Regions from separate parts of the Geobacillus sp. Y412MC52 genome, predicted to be linked through region 2. Evidence: riboswitches for the same ligand, from Rfam matches in the RefSeq annotation. Region 2 holds a riboswitch; the other holds the start of a gene.
What was found. A riboswitch is a leader RNA that binds a small molecule or an ion and turns the genes downstream of it on or off. The one in region 2 is predicted to bind thiamine pyrophosphate.

Region 1 (7,598 bases), 160 kb from region 2:
GCGCTTTATGCGATGATCAACTGGTGGCTGGATAAAGGCATCGACGGCTTTCGCATCGACGCGATTTCCCACATTAAGAAAAAGCCGGGTCTTCCCGATTTGCCAAATCCGAAGGGGCTGAAGTACGTGCCGTCATTTGCTGCGCACATGAACCAGCCAGGGATTATGGAGTATTTGCGAGAGTTGAAAGAGCAAACGTTTGCACGATATGACATTATGACGGTCGGCGAGGCGAACGGAGTAACGGTTGATGAGGCCGAACAATGGGTCGGGGAAGAAAACGGCGTGTTTCATATGATTTTTCAGTTTGAGCATTTAGGGCTTTGGAAAAGGAAAGCCGATGGTTCGATCGATGTCCGCCGGCTGAAGCGGACGTTGACGAAATGGCAAAAAGGATTGGAAAACCGTGGGTGGAACGCGCTCTTTTTGGAAAACCACGACTTGCCTCGATCAGTGTCGACATGGGGAAATGACGGCGAGTATTGGGCGGAGAGCGCGAAGGCGCTTGGCGCGCTCTACTTTTTCATGCAAGGGACGCCGTTCATTTACCAAGGGCAAGAGATCGGGATGACGAACGTGCAATTTTCCGACATTCGCGACTACCGCGATGTCGCTGCCTTGCGTCTGTATGAACTCGAACGGGCGAACGGCCGGACGCATGAGGAAGTGATGAAGATCATTTGGCAAACCGGGCGTGACAACTCGCGCACCCCGATGCAATGGTCTGGTGCCCCAAACGCTGGATTCACGACAGGTACGCCATGGATCAAGGTGAACGAAAACTATCGTACGATCAATGTCGAGGCCGAGCGGCGCGACCCGAACTCGGTATGGTCGTTTTATCGACAAATGATTCAGCTTCGGAAAGCGAACGAGCTGTTTGTTTATGGAACGTACGATCTGCTTTTGGAAAACCACCCATCCATTTACGCGTACACAAGAACGCTTGGCCGCGATCGGGCGCTTATCATGGTCAACGTATCCGATCGTCCTTCACTTTACCGCTATGACGGCTTCCGCCTTCAGTCAAGCGATTTGGCGCTCTCGAACTACCCGGTCCGTCCGCATAAAAATGCGACGCGTTTTAAGCTGAAGCCGTACGAGGCGCGTGTATACATCTGGAAAGAATAAGAAGGAATTTGCCTTTCCGTGTGGAATGAATGAATACGGAAGGGGGATGATCAACATGGCAACGATCGATCCGATTCGCTACCCGATCGGAACGTTTCAAGCGCCGCAGCAGTTTGAGGCTGGGGAGGTGCAAGAGTGGATTGCTGCCATCCGCGGGCTGCCAAACGACTTAAGAACCGCTGTTTCCGGCTTGAACGATGAGCAGCTGAACACGCCGTATCGCGACGGCGGCTGGACGGTTGCCCAAGTCGTCCATCATTTGGCTGATGCAAGCATGAATGCGTTTTTGCGCACGAAATGGGGAGTGACGGAAGACGGCCCAACGGTGAAGCCGTTTGCGGAAAGCGAATGGGCGAAAACGGCCGATGCTTGCTCGTTGCCCATTGAACCGTCGCTTTTATTGCTTGACGGGCTGCATGCGCGATGGGCGGCGTTGCTTGAATCGATGACGGAGGCAGATTTTCACCGAACCGTTCGGCCGGAAGGGGCAGCGGGGGAGATGCCGCTGTATGTATTGACCGCGTTGTATGCATGGCATGGGAAACATCATACCGCGCAAGTTGCGTCGTTGCGCAAACGAAAAGGATGGTAAAGGCTGCCGATTCTTCGGTGGCTTTTTTCTTCATGCATCATAGAAGGATGGTGCTGCGCAAACAACAACCGGGAACCGCCGGCTGGGCGGGGCTTTTTTGTCGTCATCCTGCCGGGAGAACGGTGAAATAGCATTTTGCTTAAACGGCGGCATAGGATTATGTTATACTAACAAATATTAAGGGACACGAAATACATAGTTCGCAAGGGGGATCGGTATGGGAGCGGAGCAGCAGCCGCTTATTGCAGAACAAAAAGAAAAAATATGGACGAAAGATTTTGTTTTGATTTGTTTGGCCAATTTTTTTGTGTTTCTTGGGTTTCAAATGACGCTGCCGACCCTTCCGCTGTTTGTCAAGCATTTGGGCGGCAACGATCAGCTGATTGGCGTTGTCGTCGGTGTGTTTACGTTTTCGGCGCTCATCGTCCGTCCGTTCGCCGGCCATGCGCTTGAGACGAAAGGGCGCCGGTTTGTGTTTTTATTGGGGCTTCTCATTTTTGTCATTTCTGTCGGTTCCTACAGCTTGATCTCAAGCATTTTCCTTCTCTTTTTGATGCGGGTCGTCCAAGGAATCGGCTGGGGGTTTTCGACAACCGCTTCCGGGACGGTGGCGACGGACATCATTCCAGCGAGTCGCCGCGGGGAAGGAATGGGCTATTACGGGCTGTCCGGGAATATCGCCTTGGCGTTTGGTCCGTCGCTTGGACTTGTGCTTGCCGCTATGATTCCGTTTAGCCATCTGTTTGCCATTTGTGCGGCGCTTGGAGTCGCTTCGGTGCTGTTTGCCGCCGCGATCACGTATAAAAAAGCGGAAGCCGTGCATGGCAAAGGGGCGAACAGATGGGATTTGTATGAAAAAAGCGCTTTGACCCCGTCGTTGCTGTTGTTTTTCTTGACGGTGACGTTCGGCGGCATCGCCTCATTCTTGCCTCTATATACGGCGCAAAAACAGATCGGCGGCCTGCAACTGTACTTTTTGCTTTACGCGCTTGCCTTGATGGTGACGCGAACGTTCGCTGGCCAGTTGTATGACCGAAAAGGGCATCGAGCCGTCTTTCTCCCTGGTGCGGGGCTTATTTTGCTGGCGATGCTTCTTCTCGCTTGGCTGCCGGGAGAATGGGCGTTGCTTTTGGCGGCGGTGCTGTACGGTTTCGGCTTTGGCATGGTGCAACCGGGGCTGCAGGCGTGGTCCGTCGAGCGGGCGCCTGCCCACCGCAAGGGAATGGCGAACGCGACATTTTTCTCGTTTTTTGATTTAGGGGTCGGCGTCGGGGCGATGGTGTTTGGCCAAATCAGCCATTGGTTCGGCTATCCGAGCATTTATTTAGCTGCTAGCGGTTCGGTGCTCCTTTCGATGCTTGTCTATCTGTCGGTCTTGCATAAAGAACAATCGCTTCGCTCCAGGGAACGAAAAAACGCTTAGGGATAACCCCTAGGCGTTTTTTCTGCCCAGCAGCGCATCGAAACGGCCTTTGAGGGCGGCTCGTCACCGCCGAGAATGCACTTCGTAAATGGCGAATTTTAAGTAGTCGCCTTCTTCCGCGGCAAGGAGTTTCGGGTGGTCGTAGCCGGCGCCGTTCCAATATACTTGGCGCAGCACTTTTTTCGCGTCAAATGCCGCATCAGCGATCATCTCTTGAAATAGGTGCGGGCGGACGTGGTACGAGCAGCTTGATGTGACGAAAAAGCCGCCGTCTTTGACAAGCTTCAATCCGTTTAAGTTAATGTCTTTATAGCCGCGCAGCGCCTTCGGGACGGCATGGGCCGATTTCGCGAACGCCGGCGGGTCGATGATGACGACATCCCACTGTTTGCCGGCGCGCACCGACTCGCGCAAATAGTCGAAGGCGTTGGCGACGACAAATTCAACGTTCGTGAATCCGTTTAACGCGGCGTTCCGTTTCGCCGTTTCGATGGCATGTTCAGAAATATCGACGGCAGTAGCATGTTTTGCCCCATACAGACAAGCGTTTAGCATAAACGAGCCGGTATGGGTGAAGCAGTCGAGCACGGTCGTCTCCGGACCGATGAGCGGACGAAGAGCGGCGCGGTTTTGCCGTTGGTCGAAGAAAAAGCCGGTTTTTTGTCCGTTTTCAATATCGACGATGTATTTCACGCCGTTTTCCTCGATTTCGATTTCCGTTTCCGCTTTCCCGTACCAAAAGCCTTTTTCTTGTTTGAGACCCTCAAGCTCCCGAACGGACACATCGTTGCGCAAATAAATGGCCCTTGGGGCAAACACGTCAAGCAAGCCGCGCAAAATCCAGTCTTTCCGCCTTTCCATGCCGAGCGCCAAAATTTGCACAACAAGCACATCTTCATATTTGTCGACGATCAATCCGGGCAAAAAGTCGGCTTCGCCATAGACGGCGCGGCAGGAGCGAACGCCGGGAATCATCCGTTCACGGTACGCCCACGCCTGACGGATGCGGTCGATGAAAAAGCGCTCATCGAGTTCATCGTTTGGGTTTTGCGTCAAGACGCGGACGATGATTTGCGAAGCGGGGTTGATATATCCTTTCGCCAGCCAATAACCTTGATGATTGTAAACGTCAACGAAGTCGCCCGGCGTCGCATCGCCTTCGATGCGGTCGACTTCACTTTGAAAAATCCATGGATGCCCTTGCTCAAGCCGTTTTTTCCGTTCTCTTTTCAGGATGACCTTCGCCATCGTTTCCACTCCCATTCCGTCGTCAATTGCTGCGTTTCCATCATAGCGGATTGCAACGCATAGCGCAACGTCGGAGAAAAAAAGATTGACAATCGTTCGTGCCATGGTATGATTAAGTGTAAAGAAAACTGAAAATTGCACCATCATCCACTAGGGGGGCCTTTAGAAAGGCTGAGATCAAAGTGTGCCTTTGAGACCCTTAGCACCTGATCTGGGTAATGCCAGCGTAGGGAAGTGGAGGAGCAGCACAGCAAGGCTAGGCTTTGCCTGGCCAACGTCGCATGCCCACGCCGCTTTCTTTACGCCAATCGGCAAAGGAAGCGGCGTTTTTATTTTGCCAAAAAGGGGGAAAACGAATGTCATTTGCCAAACAATTGCGCCAAGCGGCCGATCCGATCTGGCAGGCGAGTTTCCGCCATCCGTTTGTTCAGGAGCTTGGCCAAGGGACGCTTGCGCGCGAGAAGTTTCGCTATTACGTGATGCAAGATGCCTATTATTTGCGCCATTTTGCCCGCGTGCAGGCGATCGGGGCGGCGAAATCGCCGGATTTGGCGACGACAGCCCGGTTGGCGCACCATGCACAAAGCACGTGCGAAGCCGAGCTTTCGCTGCATGAAACGTTCGCCGAGCTCTTGGGCATTACGGAAGAGGAAAGGGCGGCGTTCATTCCGGCGCCGACGGCGTACGCCTATACGTCGCACATGTACCGCGCGGCGTACGAAGGGCATCTCGGTGATGTTATCGCCGCCATTTTGCCGTGCTACTGGCTGTATTACGAAATTGGCGAGCGCTTGAAAACGTGCCGCCCGAACGATCCGATTTATGAAAAATGGATCGGCACCTACAGTTCGGACTGGTTCCGCTCGCTTGTGGAAGAGCAAATCGCGCGGCTTGACGACATCGCTGACGCGGTCACCGAAGAGGATCGCCATCGGATGAAGCGGCATTTCCTCATCAGCAGCGAATATGAGTACGAGTTTTGGGAGATGGCGTATCGGCTTGAGCAGTGGCCGTCGGCTGAATTGGCGGCGAGCCGTTGACGTGAGACAAGGAGGAGAACAGGATGGAAGTGAAGACAAAAGGGTTAAAATTGGCGGATATTTTAACGACGATCGTCATTGCGATTGTGTTTGGCATTATTTACAAATTATGGGGCCCGCTATATAGCGCGGTGGGAGCAGTAGGGTTTCATCTCGATCAACTCATTTACGGCATGTGGTTTATCGCCTCCTCGCTCGCTTATTTGCTCATTCGCAAGCCAGGGGTGGCGTTGCTCGCGGAGATTGCGGCTTCGTCCGGCGAGCTGATCATGGGATCGCAATGGGGGCTTGAAGTGCTCATTTACGGGGTCGTTCAAGGGCTGTTTGCCGAGCTCGTCTTTGCCGCCTTCCGCTATCGGCGCTTTGATACGTTCGTTGTATCGCTCGGCGCGGTCGGGGCGACGATTGGCTCGCTCATCATGGACTTTTACAAAGGCTATATTGAGGCGCTCGCCCCATGGAATATGGCGCTCTTTTTGCTGGCGCGTTTTATCGGCGCCATCCTCATCTCCGGCGTGCTTGCTGTTTCATTGGCGAAAGCGCTCGAAAAAACCGGAGTGACGCAAATGTGGCGGCCGGCTTCAAAAGACGATTACGATGCGTTGAACCGGTAAGGCGGCGAATGGCGATGAAACAAGCAATTGCGATTGATCGGCTGCGCCTGAAATTTCCCGGGAGCGACGGGCTGCTGTTTCGCGACTTGTCGCTTTCGATTGCCGAGGGGGAGAAAGTGCTCCTCCTTGGTCCGTCGGGATGCGGCAAGTCGACATTATTGCAAGTGATGGCTGGCATCATTCCCCACTCGATCGATGTGCCGATGAAAGCGGAGCGTCTTAAGCGGCCGGAACGGTGGGGCTATGTTTTCCAAGATCCTGATGCGCAATTTTGCATGCCGTATGCGGACGAGGAAATCGCCTTTGCCCTTGAAAATCAGAGCGTGCCGCGCCACGAGATGCCCGTCCGCATCCGCGCCCTGCTGGACCAGGTCGGTTTGGAGATCGCCCCGCATACTGATATTCATACGCTTTCCGGCGGGATGAAGCAGCGGTTGGCGCTCGCTTCGGTGCTGGCGCTTGAGCCGGATGTCTTGTTTTTGGATGAGCCGACGGCGCTGCTTGATGAAGAAGGGACGAAGGCGGTATGGCAAACGGTGAAGCAGGTGGGCCGCGGCAAAACGGTCGTCATCGTCGAGCATAAAATTGACCATGTGCTCGACTTTGTGGATCGCATTGTCTTGTTCGGCCGCGATGGGCGCATCATCGCCGACGGCGAGGCGAAGGCGGTGTTTTCCGACTATAAAAACGTCATTGCCGCTGAAGGGATTTGGTATCCAGGCGTCTGGGACGACTATGACCGGACGGCAAGGCGGCGAAATCGCCATCAAGGCGAGGAGCTTCTTCGCCTCGCCCGTTTTCGCGGGTTCCGCGGCCGGGAGGCGAAAATCTATGTTCCTGAAGCAGCGGTGCACGCCGGCGAATGGATTGCCGTCACCGGAAAAAACGGCGCTGGCAAAAGCACGTTGCTGCACGCGCTTATGCAACTCATCCGCACGGACGGAGAGTATATGCTGCTAGGCGCCGACATCAAGCGGCAACACCCGCTCTACCGCCATATTGCGTTTGTTTTCCAAAATCCGGAGTGGCAATTTGTCGCCCATTCCGTTCGCGAAGAGCTCGCCTACTCGCTTCGGCTTGAAGGGCGGCCGGAAGCGGAAATCGAGGAAACCATCACCCGCCTGTTGCGTGAATTTGACCTTGTTGAGCAGCAAGACCAGCACCCGTACCAACTGTCGGTCGGACAAAAGCGGCGGTTGAGCGTCGCTGCTTCGATCGTCGCCGGCCAACGCCTCTTTTTGCTTGATGAGCCGACGTTTGGTCAGGACGCGAAAAACACGTTTGCTTTGCTTGAAATGCTTGAAGCGTACCGCGAACAAGGAGCGGTGATCATGATGGTTACACATGACGAACAAATCGTCCGCCGCTTTGCGACGAGACAGTGGGTGATTGAAGATGGGGCGCTCGTTCGGGACGAACAGCTTGAAATTCGAGAGCCGGTGTTGGCGGAAGGTGGGGCAGGGCGATGAAATGGGAGGTTCGCTGCCGCGAGACATGGCTTCATGAGACGAACCCGAGCTTGAAGCTCATTGTGCTTGTCGTGCTCTTTT
Region 2 (7,598 bases):
GTTCATAGCACCAATGCGGTCATCGTTTGAGGTATATCCGCATGTTCGACAACAAAAGGTGTGTGTACGTTTCTTTCGATTGGCTTTTTCCGTATGACCACACTTTGGACATGTCAAAGAGGTGTAATGCGGAGCAACCACAATCACTTTTGACCCATGCAAACGTGCCTTATACTCTAACATTTGACGGAACTGATAGAAAGCCCACGATACGGTTTCATATCGGTCATGGATACGTACACGTTCTGTTTTTTCACGAATGCCTGTTAAATCTTCTAATACAAAAAGGGTACGTTCTCCATATTGACGAACGAGTGCCTTCGTGACAGCATGGTTCACATCCGTCATCCAACGGTTTTCTCGTTGTCCGATTGTTTTCAACTTCCGACGCGCAGAAGCCGTCCCTTTTTGCTGGAGGGTTTTTCGCATTCGTTTGTACTTGGCACGCATATGCTTGATTTTTCGTCCGTTAAAAAAGATAGTTTTCCCTTGCGAATCATAAGCTACTGCAAGAAAGTTAACCCCTACATCGACACCGACCACTTGGCGAATGTTGTGTTCATCTACGGTTGGAATTGTTTTGGTCATGGGGATGTGCAAAAAGAATTTGTTATGCTTGTAGACGAGTTTGGCTGTGCCAAACGTCCATGAGCCATCAAAATATGGTTCCATGCCTTTTGGTTCGAATGACACTTTGATTCGTCCTTCTAGCGTATTGACAGAAAATAACCCTTGAACAATGGAGTAATCTCGATTCCAAACGAGATCATATTCAGGCTTTTTAAAGCGAACCAATGTCCATTCGTGACCATTGCTTTTTAGGGAACGGTATCTAGCGATCACCGTTTTAATCACAGATTGCGCCATTTGCGAACGCAAAGCGTAGTTTGATCGAAGTAGACGATAGGTCATGTCGTGTAACTTGGCTTGTGCAAGCACTTTTGTGTCAAAAATCACAACAGACACAGCGTTGCACGCTTGTCGATAAGCGGAAAGGGTGGCTTTCAATACTTCTGCTTGTTCCGCTGTTGGGTAAATTTTTATTTTGGCTGTTAACGTCATGTCCATTTGTCTCACCTCTCTTTCACTAAAAGTGATACAAAAACACAAAAAAAGCGATTCCTCCCCCACTTACTCCCTTTGGTCGTTGAAGTGGGGGTCTCCTCGCCAAAGACGATGAACGTTCGCCCCCCTCCGCTGCTTCGATCAGCACCGAGCGTTTTCCAGCTCATGCTTTTTCCGTTGATCGAACTTCTATATCCTCTCCACCATGCCGAGCATCGCAGCCCGCTTCTTGTCATTGATACAGCGACGACCCTTGCCGAATAAATTGTTGCGCTTTTTCTTTCATCCCCTCCTCTTTGATTTTCCGTTGCAGTTCATGTGAAATGTTCATGGAACAAAATTTCGGCCCGCACATCGAACAAAAATGGGCCGTTTTCGCCGCCTCAGCCGGCAATGTTTCATCATGATACTCGCGGGCCCGTTCCGGATCGAGGGATAAATTGAACTGATCGTTCCAACGAAATTCAAAGCGCGCTTTCGAGAGCGCGTCGTCACGCTGCTGAGCGGCTGGATGCCCTTTTGCCAGATCAGCCGCATGGGCGGCGATTTTATAGGCCACGACCCCGGCGCGTACGTCCTCTTTATTCGGCAACCCTAAATGTTCTTTGGGCGTTACGTAACAAAGCATCGCCGTTCCATAAGCGCCAATGATGGCGGCGCCAATCGCTGACGTAATATGGTCATACCCGGGCGCGATGTCGGTGACAAGCGGCCCTAACGTATAAAACGGCGCTCCATGACAAATTTCCTGTTCCCGCTCGACATTTTCGCGAATTTTATGCATCGGAATGTGCCCCGGCCCTTCGATCATCACCTGCACATCATGCTTCCAGGCGATTTTCGTCAGCTCGCCGAGCGTCTTGAGTTCCGCAAACTGCGCCTCATCGTTCGCATCGGCGATGGAGCCGGGGCGCAACCCGTCGCCAAGGGAGATCGCGACATCGTATTGTTTCAAAATCTCGCAGATTTCTTCAAAATGCGTATACAAAAAGTTTTCTTCATGGTGGGCCAAACACCATTGGGCGATGATCGAGCCGCCGCGCGAGACAATTCCGGTCGTCCGGTTGGCGGTGAGCGGAATGTAATGAAGCCGCACACCGGCGTGGATCGTCATGTAGTCGACTCCTTGTTCAGCCTGCTCGATGAGCGTCTCGCGGTACACGTCCCATGTCAGCTTCTCCGGCACCCCTCCTACCTTTTCGAGCGCCTGATAAATCGGCACCGTTCCCACGGGGACCGGCGAATTGCGGATGATGTACTCGCGCGTTTCATGAATGTGTTTGCCGGTCGATAAATCCATCACCGTATCGGCGCCCCAACGCACCGCCCAAAGCAATTTTTCCACTTCGTCTTCAATCGATGAAGAAACAGCCGAGTTGCCGATATTGGCATTAATTTTCACATGGAAACAACGGCCGATGATCATCGGTTCGCTCTCTGGATGGTTAATATTGGCCGGAATAATGGCCCGACCAGCGGCGACTTCTTGGCGGACAATTTCTGGATCGATTTGTTCACGAATCGCGACAAACTCCATTTCTGGCGTAATGATCCCCCGTTTGGCGTAATGCATTTGTGTCACTGTTTTTCCGGGCTTTGCCCTCAATGGACGGCGCACAAACGGAAGCGAACGTTGGATCGCAACAGAAGACCGCTCCATTTCCTCCACATCGCCGCGCTCGACAATCCAGCGACGGCGAAGAGGAGGCAAGCCTTTCTCCACGTCCGGTTCAAAATCCGGATCCGTATACGGGCCCGTCGTATCGTAGACACGCACCGGTTTGTTTTCCACCATTCCTTGCGGCGTTTTCGTTGGCGACAAAGCAATTTCTCTCATCGGCACGCGCACATCCGGGCGCGACCCTTCGATGTACACTTTGCGGCTTTCCGGAAACGACATAAACGAGCGGATGTTTTCCATGCGTGGCTTCCCCTTTCAACATAAAATGATGAAAGATCAGATCTGAAGCCACACCGTCTGAAGCGGGGCAAACACGAGAATAGGCGATGGCGGCCGATTCAAAATAAAAACAGGTTCCGACACCGGAACCTGATCGAAGGCAAAAGGCCAAATGAACAAGACACGTCCATCTGTTCCCGCTGCCTGCTTCCCTACGCTGGCATGACCCAGATCAGGTTCAAAGGGTCAAAGAACTTCATCGCGTTCTTTTCTCAGCCCGGCTCTCGGACTCCCCTAGCAGATAAGCGTATCACAATGATGACTGACTTTTTTTATTTTATCAAGCAATTGGCAAAGATGCAAACCATTTTATTCTAAACGTTGACTCCCACACGTCGTTTGAAAGCCCCTCTTTCTCGAAGAAAGCGTCCTTTTCCTCACTCACACAGAAAATTTCTTCAGCATTGCCCGCATCTCGTCCGCCATCTGACCGAGCGATGTCGACGAAGAGGCGATTTCCTCGACGGAAGCCATTTGTTCCTGCGTCGCTGCCGATACGTTGGCCGCACCGGACGCTGACTGTTCGACAATATTGGTCATCTGTTGGAGTGCGTCGTTCACTTGACGAGCATGCTCCGTCATTTGCTCGATGGCGGACGATACTTGTCCAATTTGTTTGCTCACTTGGCCGACCTCCTCGCGAATATGGGCAAATGATTGGCCGCATGCCGCCGCCACGTTCAATCCTTTCGCCACTTCGGAGATTACCTGTTCGGCAGACGCAACCGCCCGCTTCGTTTCTTCTTGAATGTAACCGATCAGCTCGGAAATTTGTTGCGCTGAGCGCGCTGATTGTTCTGCGAGCTTCCGCACTTCATCCGCGACAACCGCAAACCCTTTCCCTTGCTCGCCGGCGCGCGCCGCTTCGATCGCCGCATTGAGCGCCAACAAATTCGTCTGCGACGCAATGCCGGTGATCGCTTCCGTAATCTGTCCAATCTCGTTGGAGCGCTCCCCAAGCCCTTTCACCACCTGGCCGAGCGTTTGCACATGATCGTAAATGAACTGCATTTGCTTGGACATTTGTCCGATTGACTGCTTGCCGTCCTCTGCTTTCGCCGATGTTTTCTCAGCCTGGTGCGCCACTTCTTTCGTATGGAAAGCGACGTCGCTCAATGTTTGGGAAATATCATGCACGGACGCGGCGGTGGTGCGGACAGCATCGGCCTGCTCCTCCGCACTTGCCGCAAGCGTTTCCATCGTTGTCGCAATTTGCTCTGTCGCTTTCGTCGTCTGTTCGGCGACGGCGGCAAGCTGCTGAGAATATTGCGCTACTTCTTCGGCATGATGTTGGACTTGCCCCATCACACTTTGCCAAGCGTTTGCCATATCGTTTAACGACGCCGCAATCGGCCGCAGCTGCTGCACGCGATCAAGCGGTATGCGCACCGTCAAATCTCCGCCTGTCATCTTGCCTAAATGTTCGTTAATAACGGCAATCGGGGCAACAAACCGTCGATAGTTGAGCGTTGCCGAAACGAAGCCGAGCATCGCGCCAAACAGCACCGTAGCAACAAGCGTCCACCAAAATGCCGCCCCGCGAATGCCGTTGACCAGGCATGTGGCCATGCCGATCGCCGCTGTGCCAGGAATGACAACGAACATTGTGCGGATAATATAACTGGATGAAGACAAAGTCGTTCTCCTCCTTTTCCATTATGCAATCGTCTTTTCTTTATCTTCACCGCTTAAATAGATTCGTGAATGATCATTCATTTTCCTTCCTGGCCATAATCATGAATGTGTGGATTTGCAAAGATTTTCTAGTCTAAAAGGCTGGTGAAAAACAACGGATTCGCTCGGTTTGGGAGAAATCGCAAGGAATTAAGTTGTGGCGCCGCAAGACTTTTCAATTTGAACAACAGTGTTGAAGAGCAATATTCCCTCTTAAATCGCCAGCCTTCTAAAAGGCTGGTGATTTAGTGAAAAGCCGCGGAAAACGGAATCTCTTCTCAAATTGAGAAGTCCTGTAAAATCAACGCTTCTCTTTCAGCCGAAAGCAACGGGTTCGGCGAAATCGGTCGTTTTTCACCAGCCCTCTAAAGGGCTGATGATTTAGTGAAAAACGCGGCTGATCCCGGTCGTTTTTTCATTTGAGAAACATTGAGAAATCAACTTTCATTTTTTGGAGAAATGCCGCTGATTGGCGTGCGACAGCCTTTTTTCACCGGCCTTCTAAAAAACAACAAGGCCCCACTCAAAAGCGTCATTCTTTTGATCGTTGATGATCCGTCACGAAAGATAAGAAAAGGCGTCCCGACCCTCTTGGGACACCCCCTGCTGTTTTCTGCTTTACACCGTCGGTTTTTCCGTTGTCACATACGTCCCAGCGATAAAATCGTGAATCGACCGTTTGTCTTCTCTCGCAGCAACCATAATCGCACTAATGATGAGACCAATGCCAAACGTGATAAAGTATACGAGTCCGCCAACGAACGAGCGCAAAAACATCGTGCCGATGCCGACTTTTCCGCCGTTGACTTTCGCAATCCGGATGCCAAGCATCCGCTTGCCGACCGTATATCCGTACCAAACAGCCGGAACGATTAACGCGTAAAGGATGTTCGCTAATGACGTAAACCAGTTCGTTTCCCAACTGCCAGTGATGAAATAGCCGATGATCGAAATCGGAATGCCAACGACAATCGCATCCAACAAGTTAGCCAACAGCCGCTTCCAAAATCCAGCCGGATTCGTCACCGCCATATGTCTTCCCTCCTGTTGCCTTTTCTATATTGTATTCTCCATTAACAGTATAATTGTCTTCATTTTACCGTAAATGGCGTATAAAAGAAAATCGATTTTTTGTTTCGATGCGGTGGTCCCTGCTACACACGCTCAAGATGCTTGAATCGATCTTCTTGCAGCAATTTCTTTAGCCCAGCTTCGCCACCACCGCCGAAAAATCGTCCGGAAGCGGCCCTTTTTGCGCAAAATGGCGGCGCAGATGGTCCAAAAGCACCTGCTCGTCCAATAAAATATGCGGCGCCAGCGCATCGCGGAACGCTTCAATCTTTTGCCGGACAGAGCCCGTTTCCCCTTCGATCGCCCCGTCGGAATACAACACAAGCGTCGCCCCCGGCTCGTAGCGCAACCGGCCGCTGTCGACAAAAAGGCGCGGAAGCAGCCCGATCGGCGCGCAGCCGCGGTCCAACTCCGCCACCGTTCCGTCCGGTTGGAACAAAAACCCCGGCGGATGGCCGGCTGATGCATATTCAATCATCCGTTCCTTAACATCCACAAGAACATACACGGCGGTGAAATAATATGTCATCCGCCCGTTTTCATGGTACAACTGGCGCATATGGCGGTTCAACTCGCGAAACACTTCCGTCGGAACGATCCCTTTGCGGATGACGCCGTTTAAGAGCGAGCGGACCGACATGCAAATGAGTGAAGCCGCTGCCCCATGACCCATCACATCCATTAAAAAAATGCCGTACCGCTGTTTATCGATCGGATACCAGGCGTACATATCGCCACCCAGCTCCCGCGATGGGATGTACGTTCCGGCAATCTTGATCCCTTTGGCCGACAGCGGCTTGCTCAATACGCGCTTTTGCACCTCGCGGGCCAGCCGCAAGTCATCTTTCATCGCTGCGATGTATGGGTTCTCATAAGTTGGACCGGCAAATAAAAACAAGTAAAACGCGATTCCTCCATCATGGCCGGGCACAGCCCGCACCGTCGTCTGCCTGACATAGACCGAACCGTTTTTCCGACGCCAGCGCACCCACCCCCTCCATTCTCCACTTTCCCCAGTTCCCGCTTGAATCACCTCATAAAGCCAGGCCTCGTAATAACCCGCGTAAAGCGTATGCAGCGGCTGACCGACAATCTCTACACCATGGCCAGTGATTTTTGTGAACGCCGGATTAACAAACTGAACGACAAACTGGCCATCTGTTACGAGCATCGCCTGTTCCATCGCTTTGTACACTTGTTCAGCGAGCTGCCGTTCATTCTCGTTTCGCTTTGCTTCTGTCAGATCAGCGACAACTCCGCTGACGAGCCTCACTTCCCCGAATTGGCCAAGCACAGGAAACGTCCGTTCAAGCACCCAGCGGACGGAGCCATCCCGCTGATTGATGATGCGATACGTTTGGGCACCCGCATCCGCCCCCGAAAGAAGCGACCATTTTCTTTCCGCCTTGGCGCGGTCATCCGGGTAGGACACTTTTGCCCATATGTCTTGATCGCGGTAAAAGTCATCCGGAGGCAGGCCGTACAGCTGCTCGCATGATGACGAAATGAACAAGAGCCGCCTTTGTTCCGGCGCTGCGAGCCAATACACATAATCGCCCGGCCCAACGAACACATTCATTTTTTCCAAGCCGAGAAGCAACTCCCGCCACGCGAGGTGGTCATAACGTTGAACATGTTCCCAAAACCCATCCACCATAGAACGTCATTCTCCACTGAAATAATCCATGGCTTCCTTCTCTGTGGCAAATAGTTTGATAAACGAAGAAAATTTGACGATATGGAAAATTTCTGCGAGCGACCCTTCCACTCCGGCAATGACCAACTCTTTTTGTCGGGCTCTCGCCGCCATGACGCTGTCAGCGATGAC

Region 1: it holds a riboswitch for thiamine pyrophosphate, as region 2 does, so the genes downstream of both, tenA (thiaminase II) here and thiC (phosphomethylpyrimidine synthase ThiC) in region 2, are expected to answer to the same signal.

Annotation. Positions count from the first base shown of each region.
Region 1 is NC_014915.1:574,768-582,365, forward strand. It holds gene GYMC52_RS02980 (glycoside hydrolase family 13 protein) at 1-1,131, shown strand, start outside; gene GYMC52_RS02985 (YfiT family bacillithiol transferase) at 1,187-1,723, shown strand; gene GYMC52_RS02990 (MFS transporter) at 1,941-3,146, shown strand; gene GYMC52_RS02995 (class I SAM-dependent rRNA methyltransferase) at 3,210-4,394, opposite strand; TPP riboswitch at 4,537-4,644, shown strand; gene tenA (thiaminase II) at 4,751-5,434, shown strand; gene GYMC52_RS03005 (ECF transporter S component) at 5,458-6,048, shown strand; gene GYMC52_RS03010 (ABC transporter ATP-binding protein) at 6,063-7,517, shown strand; gene GYMC52_RS03015 (energy-coupling factor transporter transmembrane component T family protein) at 7,514-7,598, shown strand, end outside.
Region 2 is NC_014915.1:409,785-417,382, reverse strand. It holds gene GYMC52_RS02100 (RNA-guided endonuclease InsQ/TnpB family protein) at 1-1,068, opposite strand, end outside; gene thiC (phosphomethylpyrimidine synthase ThiC) at 1,298-2,986, opposite strand; TPP riboswitch at 3,158-3,271, opposite strand; gene GYMC52_RS02090 (methyl-accepting chemotaxis protein) at 3,407-4,660, opposite strand; gene GYMC52_RS02085 (RDD family protein) at 5,318-5,731, opposite strand; gene GYMC52_RS02080 (PP2C family protein-serine/threonine phosphatase) at 5,901-7,427, opposite strand; gene GYMC52_RS02075 (STAS domain-containing protein) at 7,434-7,598, opposite strand, start outside.